DNA from 3 places in the Paenibacillus sp. TSA_86.1 genome. Region 3 is predicted to be linked to each of the others. Evidence: predicted binding sites of a transcription regulator. Region 3 holds the regulator's gene; each other region holds the start of a gene.

Region 1 (10,414 bases), on a different contig from region 3:
CAGAACTTCTTCGATGAGCGGTGTCGCGAACTCCTTTTGCTTTAGCTTTTGCCTTAATTCATGACGTGACCGCTGCTTAAATTCCAAAAAACGAAGTGACTGTACATACGTTCGCTGACGCTCATCCGCAACGACAATTTCCTCCAGATCTTTCTTCATAAAGGTATTGCCACGTGTCATTCTGTACTTGATCATCACATCTTCCAGAACCGTAATGGAATAGTTACCAAATGAAATGCGATAGCGCGCTTCACGGCTCTTTGTTCGCTCCACCAGGGTAATGATAAGTTCTTCATCGTCTGGAAATTGGGAGATACCGGCTAATTCTGCTTCTTCATGCAGTTCTTCGTCATTTGTATCATATTCATGCTGATTTTGGTGATGCTTCACTTCGATCTTCACACTCCCCATCACTTGCTTGTATGTTGATTCAAAATAGGCTTCCCTGCTATTTACCCTTACGATCCTGATCTAGCTCACCTCGTACATGGCATAGATGCTAACAGCCCCTGTCCGGAATGGACAGAGGCTGTTAGCATCGCGAGAAACCAATCCTATTTAGCTAGGTAAGCATTAGCACTCGTTCAATACAAGTTTCAGGACATGTTAGAAGACAGGAAACTGTCCCGTAAAGAAGAATTACTCATTAATTTCAAATAATTCCTGTTCCTCAGCCGCTTCTTTATCTTGCTCTTCACTCGTTGGTGCAGGAACAGCAGTTGTCAAATTGCTGGCCTCACGAATTCTCTGCTCAATCGTGTTCGCAATCTCTTTATGTTCTTTCATAAACTGTTTCGCGTTCTCACGACCTTGACCTAAACGCTCACCTTCATATGAATACCAAGCACCACTTTTGTTCACGATATCCAGATCCGTACCAATGTCAATGATACTTCCTTCTCTGGAAATACCTTCACCGTACATGATATCAACTTCCGCTTGTTTGAACGGCGGAGCTACTTTGTTTTTCACTACTTTAATACGGGTACGGTTACCCGTAATGTCATTGCCAGACTTAATACTCTCGATCCGACGTACATCGAGACGAACTGTAGAATAGAACTTCAACGCACGACCACCTGGTGTTGTTTCCGGGTTACCAAACATTACGCCGACCTTCTCACGAAGCTGATTGATAAAGATGGCAATTGTTTTGGATTTGCTGATTGCACCAGACAATTTACGCAACGCTTGAGACATCAGACGTGCCTGCAAACCTACGTGGGAATCCCCCATTTCCCCTTCAATCTCTGCTTTTGGTACCAATGCAGCTACAGAGTCAATAACAACGATGTCTACAGCCCCACTGCGTACAAGAGCTTCTGCAATTTCCAAACCTTGCTCACCTGTATCCGGTTGAGACAAAAGCAATTCATCAATGTTAACACCTAATTTGCTTGCATAGCTTGGGTCGAGTGCATGCTCTGCATCGATAAATGCAGCTTGTCCACCCACACGTTGCACTTCAGCAATTGCATGCAATGCTACAGTTGTTTTACCTGAAGATTCAGGTCCATATATTTCAACAATACGGCCTTTTGGCAAGCCGCCTGTTCCTAATGCAATATCCAAAGCCAAAGATCCGCTGGGAATTATTTCCACATTCATGTGAGTTGACTCACCCAATTTCATGATGGAACCTTTACCAAATTGCTTCTCTATTTGACGGAGCGCCATATCAAGCGCAGCACGACGGTCTGACAATAAACTCACACCCTTTACTGTTTATAATATAATGATACCTTGTTTTTACTCGTTTGCCAAGCTTTTTTTCGAACATACATTCGTTTTTTTTGTTAAGGCCGAGGCGCCTCTTCCTCATGGAAATCGACAAAAAAATAGAAAAAGAACCGTAAACCAGGCTGTTAAGCCAAATTTTACGGTTCTTCCGTCTTCAACTATTATAATGGGTCAATGAAGCAAATGCAATCTGTAGCCCGCTAATCAATCAATGGCAACTAATTTTTGCCATAATCGATACAGAATCGCTTTGGCCGAGCGAATGCGAACCGTCTCCCGGTTACCATTAATCCGAAGTTCATGAATTTCAGTTTCCTTACCACGCTCAGCCAAAGCAATAAAAACAAGGCCTGGTGGTTTACGCTCTGAATAACCTGGTCCGGCTACTCCGGTTATTGCCAATCCAAAATCAGCATCCCCAATCATACGGATCTGCTCTGCAAGCACTTTTGCCACCTCTGGACTAACTGCACCTGGTGCATCTTCGCCCTCCAGATAGCTATGAGGCACATTAAGCAGTTTTTCTTTGATCTCATTGGAGTAACATACAATGCCGCCCTTTAACATCGATGCACTTCCAGGCACCGAAGTGAGGCTCTGCATCACAAGACCTCCTGTACAGCTTTCAGCGGCACTCAGAGTCAATCCCATATCAGACATCATTGTAACTATCGTGTACTCTATAGGCACATCCTCGTTAGCGTAGAGATGTTCAGACAGACGTTCGCGGATCTGTACCTCCATCGCATCCAGTTTCAGCTTTGCGTCCCCTTCGCTTCGAGCCTTGGTTGACACACGCACGGTTACTTCTCCCTCGCTCGCGTAGGGAGCAATGGTTGGATCTGTCTGGCCGTCAATGAGGTCCAGCAACCGATCTTCCAGCGCAGATTCTCCAATGCCTGCGAACTTCAGCATCCGCGAATAAATCGGCATTTCTTCAGTAAGCGCATGCTGGAGCAACCAAGGCTTTACTTCCTGCTCAAACATTGGAATCAGTTCCTTAGGCGGGCCAGGCATAACAACATAATATTTTTCGTTATCCGCAATCGCGTTGCCTGCAGCAAGTCCGGTTTCATTGGCCAGAGGGGTTCCACCCTCAAGAACAATCGCTTGGCGCCGATTGTTTTCGGTCATTTCCACATTCCGATCTCGGAAAAACCCTTCAATTTTATCCATGGCCATACGGTCGATATGAAGCTCTCGGTTCAATACAGCAGCAAGCGCATCTTTGGTCAGATCATCCTGGGTCGGGCCGATGCCCCCCGAAAATAAAATAATGTCTGCACGTCCCTGCGCGATACGTATGGCTTCACTAAGCCGATTCAGATTATCCCCAACTACGGTCTGAAAATATACGTCGATCCCCATTGCTGCAAGTTCCCTGGAAAGGTATCTGGCATTCGTATTTACGATCTGCCCCAGTAGCAACTCTGTCCCAACTGCGATAATCTCTGCCTTCATTTCAGCTTCCTCCTGTGCACATGTTGAGTAGTCAAAGGGCAATAGGATAAGTTCCTATTGCCCTTTGACCCGATGAGTCTTTCATCATTACCCGTTTCAGCATAAAACATTACGCTTCTGATAAATGAAGCAAGTTTTTGTTTTTGATAAAGTAGTCAATTCCAGACCAGATCGTGATAAGGGCTGCAATCCATACCGCAATTTCATCGACATGAATGCCCGTATATGAGAACGGGAAATTGTTCAGCAGCATCAAAACAATCGCTATGATCTGCACTACTGTCTTCAGTTTGCCCCACGCACTTGCAGCGACAACCGAACCATCCAGCAAGGCAATCTGACGGAGACCGGTCACGGCGAATTCACGGCTAATAATAACGACTGCAATCCATGAATCCAGCTTGCCCATTTGAACCAGTGAAATCAGAACAGCGGTAACCAGCAGTTTGTCTGCCAGAGGATCCAGCAGTTTGCCCAAATTGGTGACCATATTGTTTTTTCTTGCAAGATAGCCGTCTATTCCATCCGTGCTTGCAGCAACAATAAAAATAAAAGCAGCAATTAACTGATTATACGGAAGCGTAAAGCTCCCAAGATGCAACGGCTCTGGATAAAACGGAAAATCCACAAGCAGAAACACCATCAAAAAAGGGATTAAGCAAATTCGTGCAAGCGTAATCCGGTTGGGTAAATTCACAAGACGCCCTCCCTTTATATCCTCCATTACTTCAAACATTCATCTTAATCCCGTATTCATCATCTGAAGCAAGGAATGAACGTTCGAAACGTCGACTTGTATTCACATGAAACCCTATGTAGAAACGCAAAAAATAAAGTCTACCGCTCAAACGCAAAACCGCTTTTAAACGCTCCGGTGACTTCCAGAAGTGTATTGATTTTCACAAAGTCAGCAAACGATGAAGACTGGACTTGATGCATGACTGCCTGCAATGCACATTCAGTATAATATACGCACCAATACAGTGTCAAAAAGACATTGTTACACAACGATTCTTATTTGAAGTTGGTATATTGCAGATCCAGCGGCAAGTTAGCTCCATTAAGCATCTGCATAACGGCTTGCAGATCATTTTTGCTTTTCCCTGTCACCCGAAGCTGGTCTCCCTGAATCTGACTCTTCACCTTCATTTTTGAATCACGGATGAGAATATTTATTTTTTTGGCAACATCCTGATCAATGCCCTGTTTAAAATTCAAGCGCTGACGAACCGTACCCGAAGAAGCAGGCTCCACCTTCGCGTAGTCAATGTTTTTCAGCGGCAGACCGCGCTTCGCCATCTTGGATTGGAGGACTTCGATAACCGCCTTTAATTTAGTTTCATCATCAGACACAATCGTTAAAGCATCCTTATCAAGTTTCAAGCTGCTTTTGCTGCCTTTGAAATCATAACGAGCGCCAATTTCCTTCTCCGTTTGTGTAACGGCATTTGTCAGTTCCTGCAAGTCCATTTTGGACACAATATCAAATGAATTTTCTGAACTCAAAGCGAGTCACCCTTTCAGCTAATCATATATTCTGTAACATTATAGAGTAAACTTCAAGCAAAAGTCTAATTTTAGCTATGATTAATCATAGAAAAAAGCATTTTTGGCGCACCATTCGGTCACCAAAAATGCTTGCTGATTAGCTGCCTCTAATACCGGCTACGGTCAGGCTGTCTGAACATGTCGAGCACACCCAAAACGATGTGCGCAAGTCCAAAGCCCAATATTCCGTAACCCCAGGCATTTGGCGTCAGGTAATACCCCAGTAGGCTGACAATAATCCCTAAACCAGTTACGATCCAGCTGACTGTCATGCCCGTCCACCTCACTTCACCATAAGTTAACTGCAATTGAAGACAAAATTATTGTCTCCTGCAGTTAGCCAGGTTATTCGTTGCTAGAGCTTCCACCTTCAGTGGAATCACTGGTAGTTGTCCCCGTTGTGCCTTCAGTTCCCGATGAAGCTGCACTGTCGGTATCCAATTTTAGACGAATCCGGTTGGTCGCCTTGCCGTCCGTTACAACTTGACCCCCAACATCGATTGTCGTTGCTGCCGCGTAACCAGACTTAATGTACATGCCTGTACTATCCAAAGTAAATGTAAAAGAGTCACCGTCGGCTGTATTGCCATACTTCAGTTTCTCACCACTGGAATTCTCGCCTTTATATACTTCAAGCCAGCTATTCCCAGTCGCCTTGATCGTCACGGTTACAGGCTGACCAGCGCTTCCGCTAACTTTGAAGTTTGTAATATTGCCCGATTTTCCATCTTCTGAAACAGTGACTGAGCCAGGTGTGCTTGGTGTATTCCCCTCTTGATTCTCACCTGTTTGACCATCCGTCTGTCCATCAGTTTGACCATTATTTTGGCCGTCAGTCTGACCACTATTTTGTCCATCAGTCTGTCCGTTCGCTTCGTTACCGCCACCGTTTCCGCCGGCTTCACCTTTACCGTTGTTCTCCGAGCCCGAATCGTTTGTAGGCGGAGTCACCGCTTGGCCGTTATCGGACGATGGATCAGGTTTGTCGTCAGCCGGTTTCTGACTATCTGTAATTTTTGTATCATCCAACCCTTGCGGATTGGAATCGTCACCCTTGTTGTATGCCATATACACATACAAAAGGACAAAAATCAGAATAGGGAATGTCCACATCAGTGCAATGGACATCCATCGATTGCTCCGCTCTGCGGGCCGGTTGGAGCGTTTCTGAATTACAGGCTCCATCGTCGCTTCCGCAGCCTCTGCAGGTACGTCTTTTTTATGGCCTTCCAGCAGCTCATCGGGATTCAGTCCCACTGTTTCCGCATAGGTTTTTATAAATGCACGCACATAGAAACTACCAGGCAGTACTTTATAGTCCCCTGCTTCTATGGCCTCCAGATACCTTTTGCGAATTTTGGTCATTTCCTGTACATCGTCAAGACTCATCCCTTTTTGCAGCCGGGCCTCTCTTAACTGCTGACCCAGTTCAGACATGCCATCATCTCCTTATGTTTATCTCTTCAGTTGTTGCTGATCTATTCCATGATTCCGTACGGAGCTTTACAGTTCGTCGGTATAGCTTGCCGTAAACGTATCATAAATAATTTCTTCGTTAGGATTATTACGCAATTCAATAATAATATCAAAATGATTATAATCAAATTCGGATTCCTGTACAAAAATATCCGGGTGTTCAATGACTTTGGTGCTAGGCATTGACATAATATCCTGGAGTAAGTTGTAATGCCTTTCACTGGAGCGAATCGTACTGACAATGCCATCAATGATAAATACATTATTCGGATTTAACTCGTCCTCAGACATCTGGCTCCGAATCGTTTGACGAAGAAGTGTAGAGGATACAAAAGTCCAGCGTTTCATGGCACATACACTGCCCGCGATGATTGACTCCGTTTTGCCAACCCGGGGCATTCCACGCAAGCCGATCACCTGATTGCCTTCTCTTTTAAATACTTCACCCAAAAAGTCCACGAGTAACCCAAGTTCGTCGCGAGTAAAACGAAATGTTTTACGATCATCTGAATCCCTGTCGATATATCTGCCGTGACGTACGGCCAGAATATCCACCAATTTAGGTTGACGCAGTGCGGATACGGTAATGCTGTTTACTTTACCAAGCATCTCTCCAAGCAGACGAATTTTCTCGTCATCGTCTGATTCGAGCAGCATCCCCCGTGTTTTACCTTCCACACCGTTGATTGTTAATATATTGACTTCAAGCATACCCAGCATCGAGGCGATATCCCCGAGAAGACCAGGTCTGTTCTTATGTATTTTATATTCCATATACCATTGTTTAGTTTCCATATACACACCCCGTAATGCATTATTCCACATTATTCGACAACATCAGAACGCGTCCACTGGACGTAATTCCAGGTCATCTTCTAAAAATGGGTCACGTTAATGATATATAAAATGAAAATGAATTACAAGAACAGCTCTGTAATCCGTTTGTAATCATTAGAGAAAAGCCCCCTTGCGGGAGCTCTTCATCTCTTGCCTTTATGCGTTTTGTTTGGCCAATTTGACCATCAGGCACGCAATCGTACGACGCTCATCCGCATCGCCGACATCCCATAGTTCCTTCAATGCACGGTTGGAATGATTCGCCGGATCAACCTTCTCATCAAGAAAGTCACCGATTTCGTACGCCAGTTTATTGATGGTTTCTTCACTCATCCCCATCCTCTCAGCTTGCAGTACGCGATCACCCAGGAACTTCTTCCATGTGTCGAAGTTAGAAACCACTGTTTTGTCTGTTGACATGATAAATCCTCCTTGGCTGACGCATGAGATTTAAAATCAACAGTTGTAATATGTGCTTCCGGGACATTTTATATACGAGCTTTCGAAATAAATAAAACCTGATGGTCCAAGAATGAACAACGGTGTTCACCTACTGCACTTATAAATCACAACGGCTTGAAAGTGGCAACGCGGCACTATGTCAGCCAGCCTCCATTGGGGCTAATAATCTGTCCATTGATGTAACCCGACTCGGGTAGCGCGAGAAAATAAACCAATGACGAAATCTCGTCCGGCTGCGCCAGACGTCCTGCGGGAATTTCCTCTTCCAGCATCTTCAGTTCACTCTGATCCAAGTGGTCTAACATCGTTGTCTGAACCGCACCAGGGGCAACGGCATTCACCGTAACGCCGGAGGGAGCAAGCTCTTTCGCAAGTGCCTTCGTGAATGCATTCACCCCTCCCTTCGTTGTGGAATAGAGCACCTCACAAGAGGCGCCAGACAACCCCCAGATAGATGACACATTAATAATACGACCGTATCGCTGAGAGATCATGTGTGGCATCATCTCCTGTGTACACAGAAAAGTACCTTTCAGATTAATCGCCATCACTTCATCCCAGATTTCCTCTGTCACATCGGCAAGCAATCCATAATGAGATATTCCCGCATTGTTTACAAGAATATCCGGCAGCAGCTCATGGGACGCCAGCTTCTCCCGCATACGCTGAATCTGTTCCCTACTGCGGAGATCGGCCGAAACCGTCATAATGCGTCCGCTCCCCTGCTCCATACAACGTCTTGCCGCTTCATTGGCCGCTTCATGTGATTTCATATAGTGCAGCACAACATTCATACCTACACTGGCAAAACGCTCTGCAATTGCGGCTCCTATGCCCCCGCTTGCTCCAGTGACCAGAACGGTCATTTCCCCTATTGCTTTCAATTGTCGTTCCCCCCATAACCTTTACTCTTGCTTCTTCAAAACCTTTAAACGGCTCTGTTCCCTCTCCAAATCACGGACTCACAACCAACGAAACCACCAGCTGTTCCCAGCGAATATGCTCTTTCAATCGTTGATTCACATCTTGCAGTGTAATCGCTTCATACAACGAAAGCATATTGAAAAAGTCACCTCCGCGGAATTGCTGACGCGTGAACTCATTTGCAATGTTTTCTGGTGAATTAAGCATGCGCAAATAACCGCCGATTTTCTTTTTGCGTGCACGTTCAAAATTGGAAGCATCAAACCCTTTTTGCACAATAATATCCACTTCTTCACGTATTCGTTTCAACAATTGATCGGGGTCTTTGGTATCCCCTCCAACTGCGGAAAAGGCATATTCCGGTGAACTGATATACTCATGTCCAAAGCTGTCCGAGATCAGATCTTCATCATAAAGTGTCTGAAACAGACGTGTGCTGGAACCAAATAATAGATCCATCATCAACTGGGTAATGGTATCCCGGCACAAAAGCGATTCTCCTGTTAGCCCAACATCCGTCTCCTTAAATCCAAACAAACATTTGGGCAGAGAAACCGATAATTTGACTTCGCGTCTCGCCTCTCTAACCTGCTCGGGCTCAGGCTCGAAAAAGCGCTGAATTTGGCCCTGCGGCTCGTAATTCTTTTGCGCCTGATTGGATCGAACCATGCTGATCACTTGCTCAGGGTCAACGCCGCCCACAACAAACAAAAGCATGTTGCTTGGATGATAAAAAGCGTTATAACATGTATACAGCGTTTCTTTTGTGATCGTATTAATGGAGTCAACCGTGCCTGCAATGTCAATATGCACCGGATGTTTTTGATACATCGCTTCTATCAATCCAAAATAGACCCGCCAATCCGGATTATCGGCATACATATTAATTTCTTGTTCAATAATGCCTTTTTCCTTGTTGACATTCTGGTCTGTGAAGTATGGATTTTGCACAAAATCAACTAATGTTTGTATATTTTCATTCATATTTTCGGTCGCGGAGAACAAATATACGGTCTGATCGAAACTGGTAAATGCGTTCGCAGAAGCGCCATGAGAAGCAAAAGTTGCAAAAATATCACCTGTAGGCTCCTCAAACATTTTATGCTCCAGAAAATGAGCAATACCGTCAGGCACCTTCACTTCGGGCTGTCCTTTCACTTGAAAGTGATTATCAACTGACCCATATTTGGTCGCAAACGTAGCATAGGTTTTCTGGAAACCTGGTTTGGGCAAAACATAAACGTGCAGTCCATTGTCCATGACTTCGTAATATAACGTTTCCTGCAGATGTTCATACCGAATGCTCTCCACGACTATTCCCCCTTCTCGTCCCGCAAGAAATAAATCGTATCCAGACGGAACTGCTCTGCGGCTTCACGGACATCCTGCTTGCTGATCTGCTCCATTTGCGCAAGCAACTCTTCAGGTGTTCTCTCCTTACCAGACAACTGACGGTTAAAATCATAGGCAATCATCTCAAAGGCAGAATCCTGCATTTCCTTCAGCAGATTACGTATCATCGCTTTAGTCTGAGACATCTCCAGATCTGTGATATTGCCATGCTTCATCTCATCAAGCTGCTGCTTGATAATGCTAACCGCTTTTTCATAGTTGGGGATTTCAATCCCGGATTGAATGGTGGCAATACCCTTGTGCCCGTCATATCTGGAAGAAGCATAATAGGCGAGGCTTTCTTTTTCACGAACGTTGACAAACAGCTTCGAATGCGGATAACCGCCAAGAATGCCGTTATACATCAGCGCTGCCGCGTATTTATCGTCTGCATATGTGATGGAAGTACGAAGACCCATATTCAGCTTGCCCTGACCAATGTTCAGCCGCTCGATGACTGTATTTGCTTCGTCATTCCCGCGAACCGCTGTCTGAGCGTGATAATCGGAGGAAATCGTACGTTCCAGATTAAAATGACGCTGCACCAGTCCCTCTACCTCTTCAAGTGATGTAT
Region 2 (10,414 bases), on a different contig from region 3:
TAACCGCATTCCAACCGTTGAGCAGCCGCTTTCCTGGAAAGGGCTGTTATCTTCTTTTGGGGACTATGACCTGGTCTGTTATTGTTATGAAAAAGAGGACGGCAAGCAACTTAGAGATGTTCTGGGGCCGTTTGTGAAAAAGCTTGCTCCTGACTCGGGGGCAAATGTGTTAATCGTAGTTGGACCTGAGGGTGGATTTTCCGAGAAGGAAACGGCTCAGGCCGATGAGGCAGGTGCAATCTCTGTTGGACTAGGCAAGCGTATTTTGCGGGCTGAGACAGCGGGTATGGCTGCACTGACTTGTGTTTTATATGAATCCGGAGAAATGGGGGGAATGTAATTATGCCATCCGTGGCGTTTTACACCTTGGGCTGCAAAGTTAACTTTTATGATACAGAGGCGATCTGGCAATTATTCAAAAACGAAGGATACGAACAGGTAGACTTTGATGAACAGTCAGCCGATGTTTATTTGATTAATACGTGTACGGTAACGAATACAGGCGACAAAAAGAGTCGTCAAATTATCCGCCGTGCCATCCGGCGCAATCCGGATGCGATTGTAGCGGTAACCGGATGTTATGCTCAGACATCTCCTGCGGAGATTCTGGATATTCCTGGCGTGGACCTGGTCATCGGAACTCAGGATCGGGATAAGATTTTGCCATATGTAAACGAAATTCAGGAGTCCCGTCAGCCTGTTAACGCAGTGCGCAACATTATGAAAACTCGTGTTTTTGAAGAAATGGATGTACCGGATTTCGCGGATCGTACACGTGCATTCCTCAAAATTCAGGATGGCTGTAACAACTTCTGTACCTTCTGCATCATTCCTTGGTCCCGTGGTTTGTCCCGCAGTCGTGAGTCAAACAGCATTGTTCAGCAAGCTCATCAGCTCGTACAAGCGGGTTACAAAGAGATTGTCCTGACAGGCATTCATACGGGCGGGTACGGAGACGACATGGAAAACTATGATCTGACCGACCTGCTGTGGGATTTGGACAAAGTGGAAGGTCTGGAGCGCATTCGGATCAGCTCGATTGAAGCAAGCCAGATTGATGATCGGATGTTAGATGTCATCAAACGTTCGGATAAACTGGTTCGTCATTTCCATATTCCGCTGCAAGCAGGAGATGACACCGTTCTAAAACGCATGCGCCGCAAATATACGACAGAAGAGTTCTATAACAAAATGCTGCGTATACGTGAGGCTATGCCGGACGTTGCGATCACAACCGACGTTATTGTGGGTTTCCCGGGCGAAACCGATGAGATGTATCGAAACGGATATGAACTGATGCGTAAAATCGGCTTCTCGGAAATGCACGTATTCCCTTACTCCAAACGGACAGGTACTCCGGCAGCGCGCATGGAGGATCAAGTAGACGATGACGTCAAAAATGCACGTGTGCATGAATTGATCGAACTGTCTGAACAGATGCAACTGGAGTATGCTGAGCAATTTGTGGGACAAGTGCTTGAAGTTATTCCCGAAGGTGAAGCGAAAGGCCGTGAAGGCAGCGGCAAGCTGCACGGTTACAGTGACAACTACATTCAACTGGTGTTTGACGGCACGCCTGATATGGTAGGTAAAGTGTGCCGCGTGAAGTTGACTGAAGCAGGTGCCAATGAGAGTGAAGGTGTCTTAGTTCGTGTACTTGAAGAGAATGTGAAACCCGCCGCGATGTAATCAAGGCGTGATGAACAAGGATTTCATTTCCTTGGGGAGTGTACCCGGGGAGATGAGGTCCTTCTTTGCCAATAAAAAGAATCGAAGTGCATGGGGGAGAACATGATGAACAAAAAAGAAATTTCAGCAGGCGGCGTTGTCTACAGAACAGGAGAAGACGGTCAGCTCCAGATTCAGCTCATTGTGGATCGTTACGGTAAAACGACACTTGCCAAGGGCAAAATGGAAGAAGGAGAAACGATCGAACAGACGGCACTTCGCGAGATTTTGGAAGAAACGGGTATGGTGGGGCGCATCGTGGAGCCGATTAATATCATTGCTTATACGTATCAACATGCCGAGTTTGGACCCGTGGACAAGGAAGTACACTATTACCTCGTGGAAGCAGAAAGTGGCGACTTGCAGCCTCAGATCGAAGAGATCAAAGGTGTGGATTGGTTTGCTCCGGAAGAGGCATGGTCCAAACAGCTGCAGAATGGATACGATAACAACGATGACATTTTGCGCATAGGTTTGAACAAACTGGGCATCAACGTATAACGTGACAGGTACGATGCTGCGTTCGATGGTCGCCTGACTTCATGTTCTACTGATCGAGAAAACCAGATGAATGGCGACACATCAAACGACAGGTGTTTTTGCCGATGGGGTGAGCACTGGAGTTTTTTTATGCCAGATAGGCAGATAACAGAATGGTAAGGCGAGTAATGAACTGATGATGTTAAAAAGGGTCTGGGCATGCGCAATCTGTGCCCCGTTGTCCGCTGACAGCCAGGCCGACACTGCATGCAGCTGGCCGATCAGCGGCATAAACAGCAGCGCTCCCGCAATGTTGAGCACAACATGGGAGGCTGCCACGAATTTGCCTGCGGAAGCCCCACCCGTAGCTGCAATAACAGCGGTGATACAGGTTCCAACGTTGGAACCGATCACAATGGCGATGCCGATCTCCACAGGTAATACACCTGTGGCTGCCAGGGTAATGGCCATGCTGATGACCGCGGCGCTGCTATGAATGAGCGCGGTCAGGCAGGCGCCGGCGAGAAATCCCCACCACAGGCTGTCGGCCGCCCGTTCCAGAAACCATTGGAATACGCCCATACTCCTTAGCGGGATAGCAATGGATTGCATGACCTGAATGCCTGTCATGACGAGAGCAAAACCTGCTGCTGCGAGAAAGCTGAATTGTATATTCGCCAATGAACGGCGGGTGCGTTCAGGAGCTGCCTGGTTGCGTTCACTTAGGACAACAAATATGGCCCAGCCTGTCAGGGATACAAGCAGTAACGGTAGCGAGGCACGTCCTATCTGAAGGCCGACAAGTTCTGTCGTCAGGCAGGTTCCGATATTGGTACCGAGGATAATGCCAAGTGTGCGGCCATAGGTGATTAATCGTGCGTTAGCCAGTCCAATGGTTAGCACCGTCACGGCAGTGCTACTCTGCAACAAGGCAGTTGCACCTGCACTGAACGCCATGCCCTTCCATGGGGCAGAAGTGGCACGGTTCAGCCAGTCTGCCAGCATCGGCCCTGCCATGCGCTGTAGTGCCGTCTCCATCAGCTTCATCCCGCCAAAAAAGATAATAAGCCCATATAACAGAGGCAGAATAACTTCTCTGAACATCCCGCATCATTCCTCCCGTCCAATTCCTTATCACTTATCCTATGAGGAAGCAGAGACAAGCATGACAAGTGGAGGAGCATTATACAAAATCTGCAATATAAGTTGATATTCTTTAATTCAACTTATATTGCCTCCCAATTCAAAAAATACGGTGATTCGGCAAACGTAGCGGAGGGGACGAAATTGAATCCGAAGAAGCGAAGCGCTCGCCTGAAAGCTTTCTGAAAGAAAGCTACATCGGAAGCATAGGCTTGACATCGGATTTTCCCTTTGGAGAAGGGGAATCCAAAAAATCCGAGGACAACAGCGATCATAGGATCAATTCGTCCCCGGAGTGTCTTGCCGCCCAAACCTATCTTTTCAACTAATTGAAGAAAGAAGTGGATCAATCTTGCCATCCGTAATATTGGAACGAAGCCGCAAAAAGCGGCTGGAACATGCACATCCCTGGATTTTTAATAATGAAATTGCATCTGTAGACGGCGACCCGGAACCGGGAGATATCGTCAACGTATTGAATCACCAAGGTCGCTACTTGGCGACAGGCTACTATAACCCGGCTTCCCAGATTACCGTTCGAGTAGTCTCATACCAGCCTTTGGAGTTTGAACAGATGGACACAGCCTTTTTTGCAGCTCGCTTCCGCGATTGTTTGCGTCACCGGGAACGTTTCATTCAAGATGGTGAGGCCTATCGTCTCGTTTATGGCGAAGCTGATTTCCTACCAGGATTGATTGTGGATCGATTCGGCAGCATCTTGGTTGTGCAAATCCTTACACTTGGTATGGATCGCTGCCGTGAAGCCATTGTGCAAGCTCTCATTGAAGTGATGCAGCCGGAAGGTATTTATGAACGCAGTGATGTATCCATTCGTGAATTGGAAGGTCTGGAGCAGGTCAAAGGACCACTTTATGGAGAATGTCCGCGTCACGTTACGGTGACCGAAAATGGGCTGCTCATCAAGGTGGATATCGTGGAAGGGCAGAAAACGGGATACTTTTTCGACCAGCGTGAGAATCGTGCGGCTATTGAGCCGTTGATGAAAGGTTGGGGGTACAAAAGCGATATCACACTGCAGCAGATCGAGCACGAAGGAACCGAACAGCTGCTGCCAGTGAACAAAAGCGGCAAAGTGGTAACTTTCCCGTATTGGGACGGAGCAACTGTACTGGAGTGTTTCTCTCATACCGGCAGCTTTACCCTGAACGCATGCAAATATGGTGCGAAAAAGGTAACCTGTCTCGATATTTCTGAACATGCCATTGAAAGCGCACGAACCAATGTGGAGCTAAATGGATTCACGGATCGGGTCGAATTCGTTGTAGCCGATGCTTTCCAGTACCTGCGTGAGCAAGTCAAAGGACTTGATGAGCGCAATGCACGTGCACGAGCAGCAGAGCAAAAGGTGGACACGTCCAAGGCATTATCCAGTGCTGGAAAAACGTTTGATGTCGTTATCCTTGATCCTCCTGCATTTGCCAAAACAAAATCGGCAGTCAAAGGGGCATGCCGCGGTTACAAGGATATCAACCTGCAGGGCATGAAACTGGTCAACGAGGGTGGATATTTGGTAACCGCAAGTTGTTCTTACCACATGCGTCCTGATCTGTTCCTTGAAACGATTGCGGATGCGGCGGAAGATGCAGGCAAAGTGCTACGTTTAATCGATTGGAAAGCAGCCGGCAAGGATCACCCGCAAATTTTGGGCGTAGATGAAGGACATTACCTGAAATTCGCTATTTTCGAAGTGCGAAGTAAAAAGAATTAAGAGGATCTTCTTTGATTAAGAATGATAAATGTACCCTATGAGATAGACACTTTAAAAAGTCCATCTTATAGGGTATTTTGTTTAATGATAGTGCATAGACACAGCAGACGTACATGAACATGAGCAAAGTAAAAGATGGGATTAGAAAGCAATTTTGTCCTGCCGTTACGAGGCTGCAACTGAACCATTACATACATTTCTCGACAAGCATCAGATAACGTTGATCTCCAATGCTACAGTCGGCTTTTTCAATATCAGTCTTACTTCTTCTTTTCCAATAACAATATTATGGTCTTATTAGGTGGATCATGGCAAACGTATGTTCCGAAGCGGACGAGGTGTGGTATACTGGAAATTAAAATCTTGTACGTGCAGTTTGGAGGATGACACATGTCCGTACGCTTTGTAATTGGCCGGGCAGGCAGTGGCAAAAGCACACTGATCACTCGGGAAATCACATCCTTGCTTAGGCAGGAGCCTCAAGGAAAACCGCTGATTCTGTTAGTTCCGGAACAGAGTTCATTCCGGACAGAACAGGCACTGGTTTCTTCAGGAGGAATTAAAGGCACGATGCGTGCCGAGGTGTTTGGCTTTCGACGTCTGGCTTATCGCGTCATGCAGGAGGCTGGAGGTTCGGCCCGTATTCCGATTGGAGCCGAGGGCAAGAAGATGCTTTTATATAAAGTCATCCAGCGCCGGAAGGAAGAATTACGGCTGTTTGCTGCTTCGGGCAGCCAGCTTGGATTTATTGGGGAATTGACGAATTTATATAGTGAGTTCAAACGATATGAAGTTCATGCCTCTTCACTCGAAGAGGGACTTGCAGAATGGAGCATTGCATCGGCTTCACCTATTCTGGAAGATAAGCTACATGATTTGAACCTGATCTACCATGATTATGAGCAGGAATTGGCTGATTTATATATAGATGATGAGGATACCCTGAACGAACTGACGGGCCGTTTGCCAGAAAGCACATGGCTACAGGGAGCTGAAGTGTGGATTGATGGATTTCACAGTTTCACTCCTCAAGAGCTAAGTGTTATTGGACAATTGATGTTGCAAGCTTCGTCTGTAACCATTTCCCTAACGCTTGATGGCGCTTACGAGCAAGGTATGCTGCCAGGAGAACTGGAATTGTTCTATCCAACCGCGAGTGCTTATGCGCGCCTTAAAGGCATGGCTGATCATTTGGGTGTGTCCAGCGATACAACGATACTGCATGCTGAAGTGTTGCCGAGATTTAAGGAGCGGCCTGGACTTGCCCATCTGGAGGCTGGTTTTGATCGGCGTGTTCGCTGGAGAAGTCAGGGCGAGGACTCGGGGATACGCTTGATCGCTGCGGAGAATCGCAGGGCAGAACTGGAGGGAGCACTGCGTGAAATGCGCCGTCTGGCGCAGGAGGATGGAGCGAGGTATCGGGATATGGCGGTGCTGGTTCGCGGCCTGGAGACTTATGCTGATATCGCGGAGCCGTTATTCAGGGATTATGATGTTCCGGTCTTCCTCGACCGAAGACGAAGTGAACTGCATCATCCTTTATCCGAATTCATCCGTTCAGCACTGGATATCGTCAGGCGCAACTGGCGTTATGAGGATGTATTTCGCTGTGTCAAAACAGATCTGCTACTTCCGCTGGATGGATCTATCACGCGTGAAGATATGGATCAGCTGGAGAATTATGTGCTTGCCTGCGGGATTCACGGATATCGCTGGACAGATGGAAAGCCGTGGAAGTATGTACCGAGTCTGTCTCTCGAGGAGAACAGTCAGGAAGGACGTAGCCGAGGACGCGATGCAGTATTATCACTGATGGAAAGCTGCAGAACCTTAATCACATCGGCACTTGGCACGTTCGAGAAACGAATGAAAAAAGCAAAAACGGCTGCCGCCCAGTGTGAGGCTTTATTCAGGCTGTTAGAGGATGCAGATATTGCACATAAGCTGGATCAGATGTCTACTCGGGCCAAGGCACAAGGGGATCCGGAGCGATCCAGAGAACATCGTCAAATGTGGGGTGCCGTGCTGGATCTGCTGGATCAGATGGTTGATATGATGGGCAATGAACGCCTGGATATCACTTTGTTCGCGGGCATGATGGAAACGGGATTGACTGAACTCAAGCTGGGGCTCGTTCCCCCGGCGCTTGACCAGGTGTTGTTTGGTTCCATGGATCGCACACGTCTGCGTGATATGAAATATGTTTTTATTCTCGGAGCAGTTGATGGAGAACTGCCAGCGATTCCTCAAGATAACGGTGTGTTAACCGAGCAGGAAAGATGGTTACTCAATGAAAGAGGGATGGGGCTGGGACCTGGAGCAACGAGACTCATGCTGGATGAACGTTTTCTGATCTACACCGCTTTGACAGCGGCCAGCAAGCAGTTATGGCTGAGCTATCCGGTCGCAGATGATGAGGGTAAATCACTACTGCCTTCCGAAATTGTGCGCCATGTACGCAAAATGTTTGGATTGCAGGAGCAGCCTTTACTTGCTCAGCCGCCAGTTTCGGATTCGGAGGCCGTGCATCTCTCATATGCGATTCATCCTGAACAGAGCCTATCCATGTTGATTGGACAGCTGCGCAGATGGCGCAGGGGAGAAGATATTTCCGACATATGGTGGGTAGTCTACAATTGGCATGTTACCCGTGAAGAGAGCCGCCCTGGGCTGGAGCGGTTGCTGAGTTCTGTCTTTTATCGTAACCGTGCGCTGCGGCTGCAAACTTCAACCAGCCGCCGGCTGTACGGTACGGAGGTGCGGACAAGTGTTTCAAGGATGGAACGGTTTGTTGCCTGTCCGTTCTCTCATTTTGCATCACATGGATTGAAGCTCAAGGAACGGCAATTATATCGCCTACAGGCTCCGGATATCGGTCAGTTGTTCCATGCTGCACTGAGTCAACTGGCGATGCGCCTGCGTGAGGAAAATCGTAGCTGGGGCAGTCTGACACCGGATCAATGCCGCCAGGAAGCGGAGCAAACGGTGGAGCAAATCGCTCCTCAGCTTCAGGGCGAAATCTTGCTGAGCACGAAGCGTTATGGTTATATTTTCCGCAAATTAAAAGATATCGTCAGCCGTGCATCCGTTATTCTAGGCGAACAGTCGAGACGCGGCAGTTTTGAACCGATTGGGCTGGAGCTTGATTTTGGTCCTGGGAAACCTTTGCCGCCCTTGCGTTTCGAACTGGAGAACGGCTGTGTATTGGAGATTGTTGGCCGGATCGACCGCGTAGATGTTGCAGAAGGTGAGAATGGTCTGTTGCTGCGTGTGATCGATTACAAGTCCAGCCAGACAGATCTCAAGCTTCATGAGGTGTACTACGGGTTATCGCTGCAGATGCTCACCTATCTGGAAGTGCTGCTCAGTGCGGCTGAGGAGTGGTTGGGGGAAACGGCGATGCCAGGAGGTACTCTCTATTTCCATGTGCATAATCCGCTACTGCAATCCGCCAATGGCATGACATCGGAACAGGCCGGGCAAGAGCTGCTGAAACGTTTTAAAATGAAAGGTCTGCTACTCGCTGACCGTGATGCCGTTGCTCAAATGGATAACACGCTGGACAAAGGGCATTCCGCTATAATTCCGGTGGCATTAAAAGCAGACGGCAGCTTCTACAGCAGTGCCGCTGTAGCGACTCCAGAACAGTGGGATACGCTGCTTGCCGCCGTTCGTGGCAATATCCGCGAGATTGGAACCCGGATTACGGACGGAGATACTGCGATTGAGCCTTATCGGATACAGCAGGAAATTGCATGTACGTTTTGTGCTTTCAAACCGGTCTGTCAGTTTGATGAAAATATTGAGGGTAATGATTATAAACTGTTGTCCAAACCGGGCAAACAGCAAATCTGGGACATGCTGTCTCATGGTCAGGAAGGGGGAACGTTATAATGCATATGCTTAAACCGGAAGGCAGCTTCTGGAGTGATGATCAGTGGAGCGCCATTGCTGAGCATGGAGAAGATATTCTGGTCGCCGCAGCTGCGGGATCGGGTAAAACAGCTGTTCTGGTCGAACGGATTATTCGCAAAATTGCAGACCCTTCCCAAGGATTCAGCGTGGATCGATTGCTTGTTGCTACATTTACGAAGGCGGCGGCTGCCGAGATGAAACAGCGCATTCGGGAAGCGCTGGATCGTGCGCTTGAGGAGCAGCCGGAGGAAGAACATTTGCGCAGGCAATTGTCGCTGCTCGGACGAGCCTCCATTACAACGCTACACTCCTTCTGTATGGAAGTCATTCGCAGGTACTATCAGCAGATTCCGCTGAATCCGGCATTCCGAATTCTGAATGAAAATGAGGCCGAGATGCTTCGTCAGGAATTGCTGGAGGAACTGTTTGAGGAAAAGTATGGCGAAGAAGACGAGGGCAGCACGTTCCGCGAACTGGTGGACTGGTTCAGTGGAGAACGGAATGATGATGCGATGCACCGGCTGGTGCAGCGTTTGTACGATTTCTCGCGAAGCCATTCATGGCCGGATCACTGGCTGATGGAGATGGCTGAAGCTTTTCAAGTGGAAAGCGTAGAGGCACTGGGTCAATCGGCCTGGGTGCAGAGCATTTTACGTGATGCGGCTCTCGCTCTTAGCGGGGCAGCAGGTTTGCTACGACAAGGAATTCAGATTTCGTTGCAGCCTGAGGGGCCGGCACCTTATGCGGAGACACTGCAAAAGGATTTGGCGATGGTTGAAGAGCTTTTATCCGCTGTTGAAGTCATGCCTTGGGACAGGTTGCCTGAGGTATTCGAGCCAGCTGTATTTGGCAAATTGAAGCCTTGTAAAAAAGATCAGACCGACCCTGGAATGCAAGAGCAGGTGAAGGAGCTGCGGGAAACGGCCAAAAAGGCTGTTGCCGATCTGAAAGGTTCACTTTTTGGCAGGAGTGCATTCTCCTTCTGGCAGGAGCTGGAGCAGGCTGCGCCGCTGATGCAAGAACTTTCTCGTCTGGTCAGTACCTTTGGCGAGCGTTATCGTCAGGCGAAGCAGGAACGCGGACAGGTTGATTTTAACGACCTGGAGCACTATTGTCTGCACATTTTGCGCCATGAGGATTCGACACCCGAACATTCGATGCCTTCGGATGCGGCGATGGAATATCGTGCACGTTTTGATGAAGTACTGCTGGATGAATATCAGGATACGAACACGGTTCAGGAGGATATTGTCAGATTGATCTCCAGAGAGAACCCGGGTAACCGATTCATGGTTGGTGACGTCAAACAGAGTATTTACCGCTTCCGCTTGGCTGAGCCAGGCCTTTTCATGAACAAATATCGTAACTACACGGCGAGTGTTCATGTGCATACGGATGACAACGAAGAAAATAGTACAA
Region 3 (10,414 bases):
CGTTGGCAAAATGCCTGGAATCGTCACATGAATGGTTTGTTTCCAGCGGTTCGCTCCATCAATTCGAGCTGCTTCATACAAAGAATCATCAATCGTTGTTAGTGCTGCCAGATATAAAATAGCTCCCCAGCCCATCCCCTGCCAAATTTCGGAAGAGATATAAATAGTTCTGAACCACTCTGCACGCTGCATGAATGGAATGTTATCCCCTGTAAAAAAAGCAACAAGTCCGTTGATTGAACCATTCATTGCTGTTAATTGTAGAATCATACCCGCTACGATAACAACGGATAGGAAGTGAGGCAGGTATGAGGCTGTTTGTACAAACTTTTTGAATCGTTTGCTTTTCACCTCATTAAGCATCAGTGCAAAAATAATGGGGACCGGAAACGTAAATAACAATGCGAGTCCGCCAAGCATCAAAGTGTTACTGAAAACTCGCCAGAACGTTGGATCCTCAATGAACATTTTAAAATAACGCAGACCAACCCAGGTTTCTCCAAAAATACTCCCACCCGGTACAAACCGTCTAAAAGCAATAATATTACCTAACATGGGACCATATTTGAAAATAATCAGATAAATGATGGGAAGAACTAACAGCGAGTACAATTGCCAATCTTTACGAATCAACGTGGCTGCCGTCCGCAACCTGCTTTCTTTACGTGAAGATATCATAGGGATTGTTGCCTTAGATGTTTCTGACTCCATGTGTCATTCACTCCGATCCATAACTTGATTAAGAGATGATATATTCATTCGTTGCCTGCCATGGATATCTTTGCTGATCATGCAGAGGATACCCGTGCTGTTCGATTCACCCCCACTACAAAATAAAATGTAAACGGTCTCATTTTTTTGTTTTTATGTACAATCAAACACATGCAAGATTGTGCAATCCGAATAGTCTTACATTGCTTGAAAGCTGTTCGAGGTTAGAGACATACATTGTGAAGCGCTTACAAAAACGATGAATGAATTATTATTCACTTCACTTTCTTAAAGGGATCGTATGTTGTTACTTTTATCGGGTTGAACATACACATACACATAAACTGGTAGATGATCTGAATTAGATTGGATAAGGTTATAAAATAGATTTCAAAAAACTAGTTATACTAGTATGTTAGTTGTATTTTAAATCAACCATTTTTGAATTTCAACATTTTTTCTTAAAAAAAATACATAATCACCTATAACAACAGTTTATAAACATTAATAGTTTGGATATAAGCAGACAAAAAAACATTGGTCATGACTGATGAACAAACGATCATTCATGTCATAACCAATGTTTGATAATTTAAGGAGATGTGTACAGACTTGCTTGAGCATACTCTTTTTTAGAAATTAGCGATTAGACCGTCTAATTCAGACAAATGTTTAATCTCATGATTCGGCGAATACGTTTCATTGTTCACTTTATTCTCACGGTTAATCCACACAGCACGAATCCCCGAAGACAGTGCACCACGAATATCTGTTGTTAACTTGTCGCCTACCATCATGCTTTCTTCAGGTTTAACACCTAGTTTCCTCAGAGCATGTTCGAAAATGGACGGATCCGGCTTCCCCTTGCCAAAGCTACCCGAGATAATAATCTCATCAAAGAAAGGAGATAATTCCGGAACACCATCCAGTTTCTCTTGCTGTAGAGCAGGGCATCCGTTAGTTAAGAGCAACAATTTGTACTTTCCTTGCAAATGACGCAGCGTATCCAGCGTTTCTTCATAAACATGCGGCCTGGATCTGCGTTGTGTCCCAAACTGGGAGGCCAAGCGTTCTGCAAGCTCTTCCTGATCCACACCTAGCTTGAGTAAACCACGACGCCATGACTCTTTACGATAGATCGGAGCCAATTGTTCTAACTGGCGAAATTCTGGTTGTTCTCCTCCCGTAAAGTTCGCCCAGAGTCCTTCAAAAGGGTTGATTCCAATCATTTTGGTAAAAGGAAACGTTTCATAGGATTCATATAGTTCACGTGCTTCGTGACGAACAGCCTCTTCGAGTGCTGCAGCATTAACACCTGTTTCTGTTGCCGCAATTAGACAAGTTTCATGAAATGCTTCTCGAACACTGCGTTCGTCCCACAATAAAGTATCATCCAGGTCGAACATAATCGCTTTCAACGCCATTCCGATCATCTGCCCCTTTATACATTAATTACTTATCAATGGTTTCCACGGTGATCTGGTGTGCCTTTGCAAATTTCTGCAATCGCTCGGTTATTGCATCTGTATCGTAACGGTTTAACAACTTGGTGAAGACCCATCGTTTTCCGCGACTATTGTGTTCAATCACAACAGTACCTGGTTCAAATCGGAACTTGATAATATCTTCAACACCTATAGAACGTTCGCGATTACCCTTCGTTGTAATGATCCGATTGCTGCTGATTTTAATGTAAGGACGGCGAAGCATAAAAATGACCGCCAAAAATACATAAAGCAAAATTGTGACCCAATCCCATGTTGTCATTGGTTTTTGAACCAAAAAAGTACTCATGAACAGGTACAGAAACGCCAGACCAATCAAAAAGATGGGGAATAACAGGCTTCTGCCTTTGTACATATCCTCACCTGGACCTCGTGTGATTGGTTGACCGCTTTTTTTACGTTGCTGGTTTAATTGCTTCGAATTCTTCCGAACCGTTCTCTCGAACGAACGCCGCGACATGTAAATCCCCCTTATGTGTCTTGTACCGGCTTACATAACTATACTGAAAACCGATATTCCCCCTTATAGTAAGCATTCCCAACTAACATGAAGAAACCTAAATATCATAACGATATGTTTAGGTTTCATTAATTAATGTTTGAGTTTGCCTTGGTGGCCTTGGTCTTTGTCGTCATCAACAATCTCAATTGAATCGAGCTGCTGTCTGAAGTTGCTACGAATGTTACCTAAATAAATCTCCCTCAACTTGGCACGTTCAACAAGTTCTTCCTCTGACAGTCCAGTGGATTTCTGCTTGCGAGCCAATTCGTTAATACGTGCTACCAGACTATCTATATCCAAGCTTGTCCCCTCCAAAAATACAAAGTCATATTAACTTTGACATGATAAAGGCAGCTTGTCAAGTTGGCGCGTGCCAACACAGATTGATCCGCATTTTATTTAACAAACTGAGGTAATGTTAGCACTTGACCTGTCTGGATTGTTGTGGATTCAAGTTGATTTACTTTTTTGATTGCTTCTATATAAATACGTGTATCCATCGTCATTGGTTTATGTTCCAAAGAAATACTCCATAACGTTTCTCCCTGAGATACAGCGATCTTTCCTCCGGGTAGCAAATCATTCTCATTACCGGCAAACACAGTTAGAACAGTGCTGCACCCAATAAATATAATTAATGATGCAATAACCAGTTTTATTAATCCCTGAGAAAGTTTAAACCGAGTTATAAACATTCGAAATTCCCCTATATTAGACTTCACAGCTTCTGAATGTACTGGTTCATAAATGCTCTGATACGTAGAATATCTCATTTCCACTCCGCCTCCAAACGTTTGTTCCTATCTCTTGAAAATAATATAACACGAACATTTGTTTTGTTCAAGACTTTTTTAGAACAATTGTTCGCTATTTTTAGCGACATTAAATCGTCTTTTTTCTACATTAATATTATGTGCAGATTGGTTTTGAACTCTCTTTTCCAGCGAATATGAGTCTAATTAGAAAAAAACCTTGAAATAATGCGTATTCTTTAGAACTTATGTTTGTACGAACGGAGGTTCTATGTTATAATTTTCCCAAACGTTACTAAAATGGGGTTGATACGGTATGTCGAAGATATCCAGCAGGCAACAGGCTATCCTGGAGTTTATACGAAATGAAGTCCGTTTGAAGGGGTATCCTCCTTCCGTACGAGAAATTGGCGAAGCCGTCGGACTGGCTTCCAGTTCCACAGTGCACGGACATTTGGATCGTTTGGAGAAGAAAGGGTTGATCAGACGTGACCCTACCAAGCCAAGAGCGATTGAGTTATTGAGTCAGGAAGAGTCCGAGCATTCTCATCAGTTCGCCCATAGCGTTGCACGTATTCCAGTTGTGGGTAAAGTAACAGCGGGTGTTCCGATTACAGCAACAGAAAACATTGAAGATTACTTCCCTCTTCCTACTCATTATGTAGGTGAACAGAAAGTGTTTATGCTTTCCGTGGTTGGTGATAGTATGATTGAAGCTGGAATCGTTAATGGAGATTATGTAATCGTTCGTCAGCAGCAAACAGCTGACAATGGTGATATTGTCGTTGCCATGACTGAGGATGATGAAGCAACAGTGAAGACGTTTTACAAGGAAAAAGATCATATTCGCCTTCAGCCGGAGAATGCCACGTTTGAACCGCTACGGTTGAAACACGTTAGCATTTTAGGCAAGGTCATCGGACTTTTCCGTGATATTCATTAATGCACCTGATTTATTAAATTACTAATATGTTATACCTGATGTAATACGAAAGAGGTTGCCCTGACTACAGGACAACCTCTTTCTTTTCATTCAACAATTCGAATTATATAATCTGCTGACAAAAATCTTAATTAAAAGCTGCGTTATAAACAACAAAATTACTTGTTGCGTTTAAGAATACTTTTGTGGTGCGAAAATACTTCAAAGCTTTGTTGTCCATGATATGAACCCATCCCACTCTCTCCCACACCGCCAAAAGGCAAATAATGCGAGGTCATATGGAACAATGTATCGTTGATACAACCTCCACCAAAGGAGACCTGATTCAATACCTGCTCCTGCATTACTTCATTCGGAGTAAACAGGTACAATGCAAGCGGTTTAGGCCGGCTGACAATTTCCTCAACCATCGGATCAAGATCACTGTATTTTAAAACAGGCAAAATAGGCCCAAAGATTTCTTCCTGCATCACTGGTGAATCCCAGGCAATATCGCCCAGAACGGTCGGTTCAATCATAACCTGATCACGATCTGAGCGTCCTCCCATTAACGTCTTGCCATTCGTAAGGAAAGCGGACAAACGATCGAAGTTTCGTGTGTTGACGATATGCGGAAAATCAGCATTTTGCATCACATCATCCCCATATACGTTACTCACCTCGGCTCTGATCTGTTCGATCAATTGATCATGTACCTCTTCATGTACTAATAAATAGTCTGGTGCAACACAAGTCTGTCCGGCATTAAGGAATTTACCACGCACAATGCGTTGTGCCGCCAGTTGCAAATCAGCATCCCGATGTACAATTGCCGGACTTTTACCGCCTAGTTCTAACGTCACCGGCGTCAGGTGCTCTGCAGCAGCCCTCATAACAATACGGCCAACTCCTGTACTGCCTGTGAAGAAAATGTAATCAAACTTCTCTTTAAGGAGAGCTGTGCTCGTTTCAACCTCACCTTCCATAACTGCAATGTACTCCTGAGGATATATTTCCTGGATGAGATCGTAGATCAAACGAGATGTAGCGGGTGTAAGTTCAGAAGGTTTAATCACTGCACAATTCCCTGCGGCTATAGCACCGATCAACGGCCCAAATGCCAATTGAAATGGGTAATTCCAAGGTGCAATAATCAATGCAACTCCATAGGGTTCAGGATAAATCGAACTATTGGCATCTGGCATTGCTGAGTTCGTTGGCACAGTACGCGGTGCAGCCCACTCACGCAGATGTTCCAGCGTATAATCCAGTTCACCCAACACGATACGAATTTCGGAGCTAAATCCTTCAGCCTCTGATTTATTTAAATCAGCGCGAAGTGCGTCCAGAATGCGTTGTTGGTAATTCTCAATCCCTTTTTTCAAGTTTTGCAGAGCCTGAATCCGATACTCTACTGATTTAGTCTGTCCTGTATTAAAAAACGTACGTTGTGTGGTCACAAGTTGTTTCGCTTGTTGTTCCAAGAATATCATCTCCAATTGATTGTTAAAAATCATATTGCTCAAAATCAAATTAATTATATCTCTTATATATGAAACTATCAACATACATCTGAAACAGGTTGGATAAATGGATACAAAAATAAATTAACAAGGATGTTATTTCTACCCTTTCCACTTTGTACTAAAATCACTTACTCTATTATGAAATTTTCATCTAATGATTTTATCACTATTGTGAATCCATTAGATTCTCATTGGTTTATTTCCCATCTTTTTATGGAGTCGCTTTAATGATATTTATACATTTTTTCAAAAGAAACTAATGATTAATTTTCATATAATATATAGAGTGATATATGTCATTATTTTACATAGAATTATATGGTATTTTTAGAAAGTAAAGTTTCTTAAATCATATATAAACCTTAGGAGGTATTAGAATGAAAAAGAAATTATACTCACTTGGAGCTCTGACTGCAATTGTAGCAAGTATCGCTATTCCAGCATCATTTGCTGCTGCCTCACCCTCTGCTCAAAATTCTTTAACTGCACAAAGTATCACGATTCAGGCAACGCAGAAATATGTAAGATATTCAGATGTGAACAACAAATATGGAAATGCAAGTTATGTTCCACAGACTTATGCTTATTCTGATGGTGTCTGGTATGGGAAACTAACACTAACTTCTACTACCTATTCAAATGGATTGTATTACGGAAACTATGAAGGTTACGTAACTAAGATGGAGTAGTTTATTTTAAAGAAAAATTCATTTTCATTAAATATAATAGTAGGGAGAGTTCATTGTATGAAAAAGACATTACTTGCCGGGTTATTAGCTGTATCTGCATGTTTTTCAATTGGATCCACTTCCTTCGCTGCTGATGCCACGATTTCAACACCTGGTGCTTTACCTTCGGAAGTTTCCGAGCCGATAGTTTCTCAAGCATTTTTTGAGCGTGACATTTACCTAAAAGTTGGCCAACCTGGTCAATGGTATAGCGGCTACACATATGATGTAATCTATAGTGATGGTGCTTGTGATATTGGCCCTGACTTTTTGGTTACTCCTGTTCAGCCTGGGCTTACAGTTGTAAGTGCAAACTTTGGTACTTATGTTATACTTTTTAAGTTCCATGTTAGCTAATAGTTTATCAACAAAATGACAAACTAAGTGGGTTTATTTTAGTCATCTATTTCGACTTTACTATATTAATAGGCACTTTCAGAGATTTTTCTGACAGTGCCTATTTTGAATCGAACTGGTTTTCCACACTTTTTCATTAAATAGCTGATATCTAGTAATCTCCAAAATGCCTTTATTAACGAATCCATATCTTATTTCAACTAGATCCAGTTATTTAAGCAAGGGTTCATTTGTATTGCTAAGTCTTTTGGACTTTCTATTAAAAGTGACTCAGCAAACGTACAGTCGAGATCATCAACTTTACTGCATACTCAGCCATGGAGCATGAATTGATTCAGAAGACATTCCTAAATTTCGCCGCTCGAAAATGTTCGGATATCCATTTTAAAGAAAAGACGATTGGATTGGATAAAACACTCGATTTTCATGCTGAAGGCGAGGATTAACTTTTGGAGATGCAAAAACCGGGGGACGTTTGGGGGACGCAACCTCAATAGAAGTGCAATTCCCTCAAAACGTCCCCCGGCTAGTTACTTCAAAACCCCGTAGTTACAAGGTTTTTTAGATTAGTACAACGTGATATATTGATCGCGTTCCCATTGGTGGACTTGTGTTCTGTACATGTCCCACTCAATTTCTTTCAGCTCGTAGAAGTGAGCCAGGGCGTGGTCGCCAAGAGCGTCACAGATGACTTCGCTGCGGATCAATTCGTTCAATGCTTCTTTCAGGTCAGCTGGCAAGCTAGGAATGCCTTCTTCCACACGCTCTTCTTCTGACATGATGTAGATGTTGCGGTCAATCGGAGCTGGTAAGGAAAGCTCACGTTTAATTCCGTCCAGACCTGCTTTCAACAACACAGACAAAGCCAGGTAAGGGTTAGCAGCCGGATCCGGGTTACGAACCTCAACACGTGTACTCAGTCCACGTGAAGCTGGAATACGGATCATTGGGCTACGGTTACTTGCAGACCATGCTACGTAGCAAGGTGCTTCGTAACCGGGTACAAGACGTTTGTATGAGTTAACAGTCGGGTTAGTGATTGCTGCAAACGCACGAGCATGCTTCAAAGTTCCAGCCATGAAGTGGCGTGCAGTTTTGCTCAGACCCAGCTCGTCAGACTCGTCAACAAATGCGTTCTCATTGCCTCGGAACAAGGATTGGTTACAGTGCATACCGGAACCGTTCATACCGAACAATGGTTTTGGCATAAATGTAGCATGTAATCCATGCTGACGTGCAATCGTTTTAACAACGAGTTTGAAGGTTTGGATCTGGTCTGCTGCTTTCAGAGCATCTGCATATTTGAAATCGATCTCATGCTGACCAGGAGCTACCTCGTGGTGAGAAGCTTCGATTTCAAAGCCCATTTCTTCAAGTGTAATAACGATATCACGACGACAGTTTTCGCCAAGATCTGTTGGCGCAAGGTCGAAATATCCACCTTGGTCATTCAATTCATTTGTTGGGTTACCTTTTTCATCCGTCTTGAACAAGAAGAATTCTGGTTCAGGACCAACGTTGAAGGAAGTGAATCCCATTTCTTCTGCTTCCTTCAGGTTCCGTTTCAAGATGCCACGCGGATCACCTGGGAATGGATTGCCATCTGGAAGATATACGTCACAGATCAAACGCGCAACGCGATTATCGGACACCCATGGGAAAATAAGCCAAGAGTCAAGATCCGGATAGAGGTACATGTCGGATTCTTCGATACGAACATAACCTTCAATGGAAGAACCATCAAACATCATTTTGTTATCCAAAGCCTTCGTCAGTTGGCTTACAGGAATCTCAACGTTTTTGATTGCTCCAAGCAAGTCGGTGAATTGCAATCGAACGAATCGTACGTTTTCTTCTTTGGAGATGCGGAGAATATCTTCTTTTGTATAACTCATGATTCCTCTCCCTTTCTTATCTGCGTATTTGGCTTGCATGTTATATTTGTACATTAGAATGTTCCACGGGTCAAGGAGTCTGACATCAGAAGTTTAAAATTTACCTTACCCGCCTCGTTAGGTGAATTAATTATTTCTTATTAAAAAACCGAGAAAGTTCACCTTGGATGAGAGACACTTGACCAGGTCTTTTGCCTGACACAAGCTGCTGCTTCAGCAAACGGTGAAGTTGTGTATCTGACAATTCTCTGCGTTTAACTTCCGTATCCGGCGTAATTACCGTTGCTTCCTCAGACTCTTTTGAAACGGGATTCATCACCTGCTTGATGCCTGCAATGTTAACACCCTTTTCAATCAGAGCTTTAATCTCTAGCAATCTCTCAACGTCGTTAAAAGAAAACAGGCGTTGATTACCTGAAGTTCTTGCGGGAACAATCAGACTATGCTGTTCATAATAACGAATCTGTCTCGCAGACAGGTCGGTAAGCTTCATTACAATACCAATTGGGAATAAGGCCATATTTCTGCGAATTTCGTCACCCATGTTCATCAACCTTCCAGTCATCTATTCTTGACCCTATTGTACATTTAGTTGTTACAAAGTGTCAATGACATGTTAGATAAACTCACAATAATTTACGATCTTTCATCGCTTGTAATGCCATTAAAACGCCATATTTAACATGGGAGTAGGTTAGTCCACCTTGCATGTATCCTATAAAAGGCTCTCGAATCGGTGCATCGGCTGATAACTCCAGGCTGCCTCCTTGAATAAAGGTACCTGCCGCCATAATGACAGGATGCTCGTATCCAGGCATATCCCAAGGCTCAGGCACAACATGGCTGTCTACAGCTGCTGCTTGCTGAATCCCTTGTACAAAAGCGATTAAATGCTCAGCAGAACTGAATTGCACAGCTTGAATGAGGTCGGTACGCGGCTCATCCCATGTAGGTTTGGTCACAAATCCGGATGCAGCAAACATCGCGGCAGCAAATATGCTTCCTTTAATAGCTTGACCGACAATGGTCGGAGCCATGTAAAGTCCTTGGTAGATGCCTCGCGTTGTGCCAAGCATAGCTCCGACCTCGCCCCCAATACCGGGTGCAGTCAAACGATAAGCCGCTAGTTGTACATATTTCTCTTTACCGCATATGTACCCTCCGGTTTCGGCCAGCCCACCACCAGGATTTTTGATCAATGAACCTGCCATCAGGTCCACGCCCACTTCCGTAGGCTCACGTTCCTCCGTAAATTCGCCATAACAATTATCCACAAATACGATTACGTCTGGCTTCAACGCTTTAACACGCGTCACCATATCAGCGATTTCAGCAATGGTAAAAGAAGAACGCCAATCGTAACCACGGGAACGCTGAATGCCTATAACCTTCGTCGCTGGAGTAATCTGCTGTTTCACTGCATCCCAATCGACTTCCCCTGTGGATGTCAGTGCAGTTTCAGCGTAGCCAATACCAAAGTCACGCAGTGATCCTGTTCCGTCACCAGGCTTCCCAA

Evidence for each region. Region 3 encodes LexA, which represses DNA repair genes until DNA is damaged. Its sites were predicted from a motif close to CGAACATATGTTCG; they were not measured.
Region 1: the regulator LexA is predicted to act here: its motif matches at 1,774-1,787, upstream of recA (recombinase RecA).
Region 2: the regulator LexA is predicted to act here: its motif matches at 5,393-5,406, upstream of addB (helicase-exonuclease AddAB subunit AddB).

The regions. Positions count from the first base shown of each region.
Region 1 is NZ_JBQZGE010000001.1:1,331,230-1,341,643, reverse strand. It holds gene ACUTVW_RS06145 (regulatory protein RecX) at 1-390, opposite strand, end outside; gene recA (recombinase RecA) at 640-1,704, opposite strand; gene ACUTVW_RS06135 (competence/damage-inducible protein A) at 1,945-3,201, opposite strand; gene pgsA (CDP-diacylglycerol--glycerol-3-phosphate 3-phosphatidyltransferase) at 3,311-3,898, opposite strand; gene ACUTVW_RS06125 (YajQ family cyclic di-GMP-binding protein) at 4,216-4,707, opposite strand; gene ACUTVW_RS06120 (hypothetical protein) at 4,857-5,021, opposite strand; gene ACUTVW_RS06115 (RodZ domain-containing protein) at 5,095-6,186, opposite strand; gene ACUTVW_RS06110 (DUF3388 domain-containing protein) at 6,253-7,020, opposite strand; gene ACUTVW_RS06105 (DUF3243 domain-containing protein) at 7,219-7,482, opposite strand; gene ymfI (elongation factor P 5-aminopentanone reductase) at 7,659-8,390, opposite strand; gene yfmH (EF-P 5-aminopentanol modification-associated protein YfmH) at 8,479-9,759, opposite strand; gene yfmF (EF-P 5-aminopentanol modification-associated protein YfmF) at 9,762-10,414, opposite strand, start outside.
Region 2 is NZ_JBQZGE010000003.1:479,053-489,466, forward strand. It holds gene ACUTVW_RS11100 (RsmE family RNA methyltransferase) at 1-340, shown strand, start outside; gene mtaB (tRNA (N(6)-L-threonylcarbamoyladenosine(37)-C(2))-methylthiotransferase MtaB) at 343-1,689, shown strand; gene ACUTVW_RS11110 (NUDIX hydrolase) at 1,792-2,229, shown strand; gene ACUTVW_RS11115 (Na/Pi cotransporter family protein) at 2,311-3,312, opposite strand; gene ACUTVW_RS11120 (class I SAM-dependent rRNA methyltransferase) at 3,704-5,080, shown strand; gene addB (helicase-exonuclease AddAB subunit AddB) at 5,471-8,974, shown strand; gene addA (helicase-exonuclease AddAB subunit AddA) at 8,974-10,414, shown strand, end outside.
Region 3 is NZ_JBQZGE010000004.1:266,559-276,972, reverse strand. It holds gene ACUTVW_RS12440 (ABC transporter permease) at 1-678, opposite strand, end outside; gene ACUTVW_RS12435 (HAD family hydrolase) at 1,344-2,135, opposite strand; gene ACUTVW_RS12430 (hypothetical protein) at 2,164-2,676, opposite strand; gene ACUTVW_RS12425 (DUF896 domain-containing protein) at 2,809-3,018, opposite strand; gene ACUTVW_RS12420 (LysM peptidoglycan-binding domain-containing protein) at 3,114-3,491, opposite strand; gene lexA (transcriptional repressor LexA) at 3,787-4,413, shown strand; gene ACUTVW_RS12410 (aldehyde dehydrogenase) at 4,572-5,876, opposite strand; gene ACUTVW_RS12405 (hypothetical protein) at 6,296-6,607, shown strand; gene ACUTVW_RS12400 (hypothetical protein) at 6,665-7,003, shown strand; gene glnA (type I glutamate--ammonia ligase) at 7,570-8,898, opposite strand; gene ACUTVW_RS12390 (MerR family transcriptional regulator) at 9,029-9,442, opposite strand; gene ACUTVW_RS12385 (methionine gamma-lyase family protein) at 9,525-10,414, opposite strand, start outside.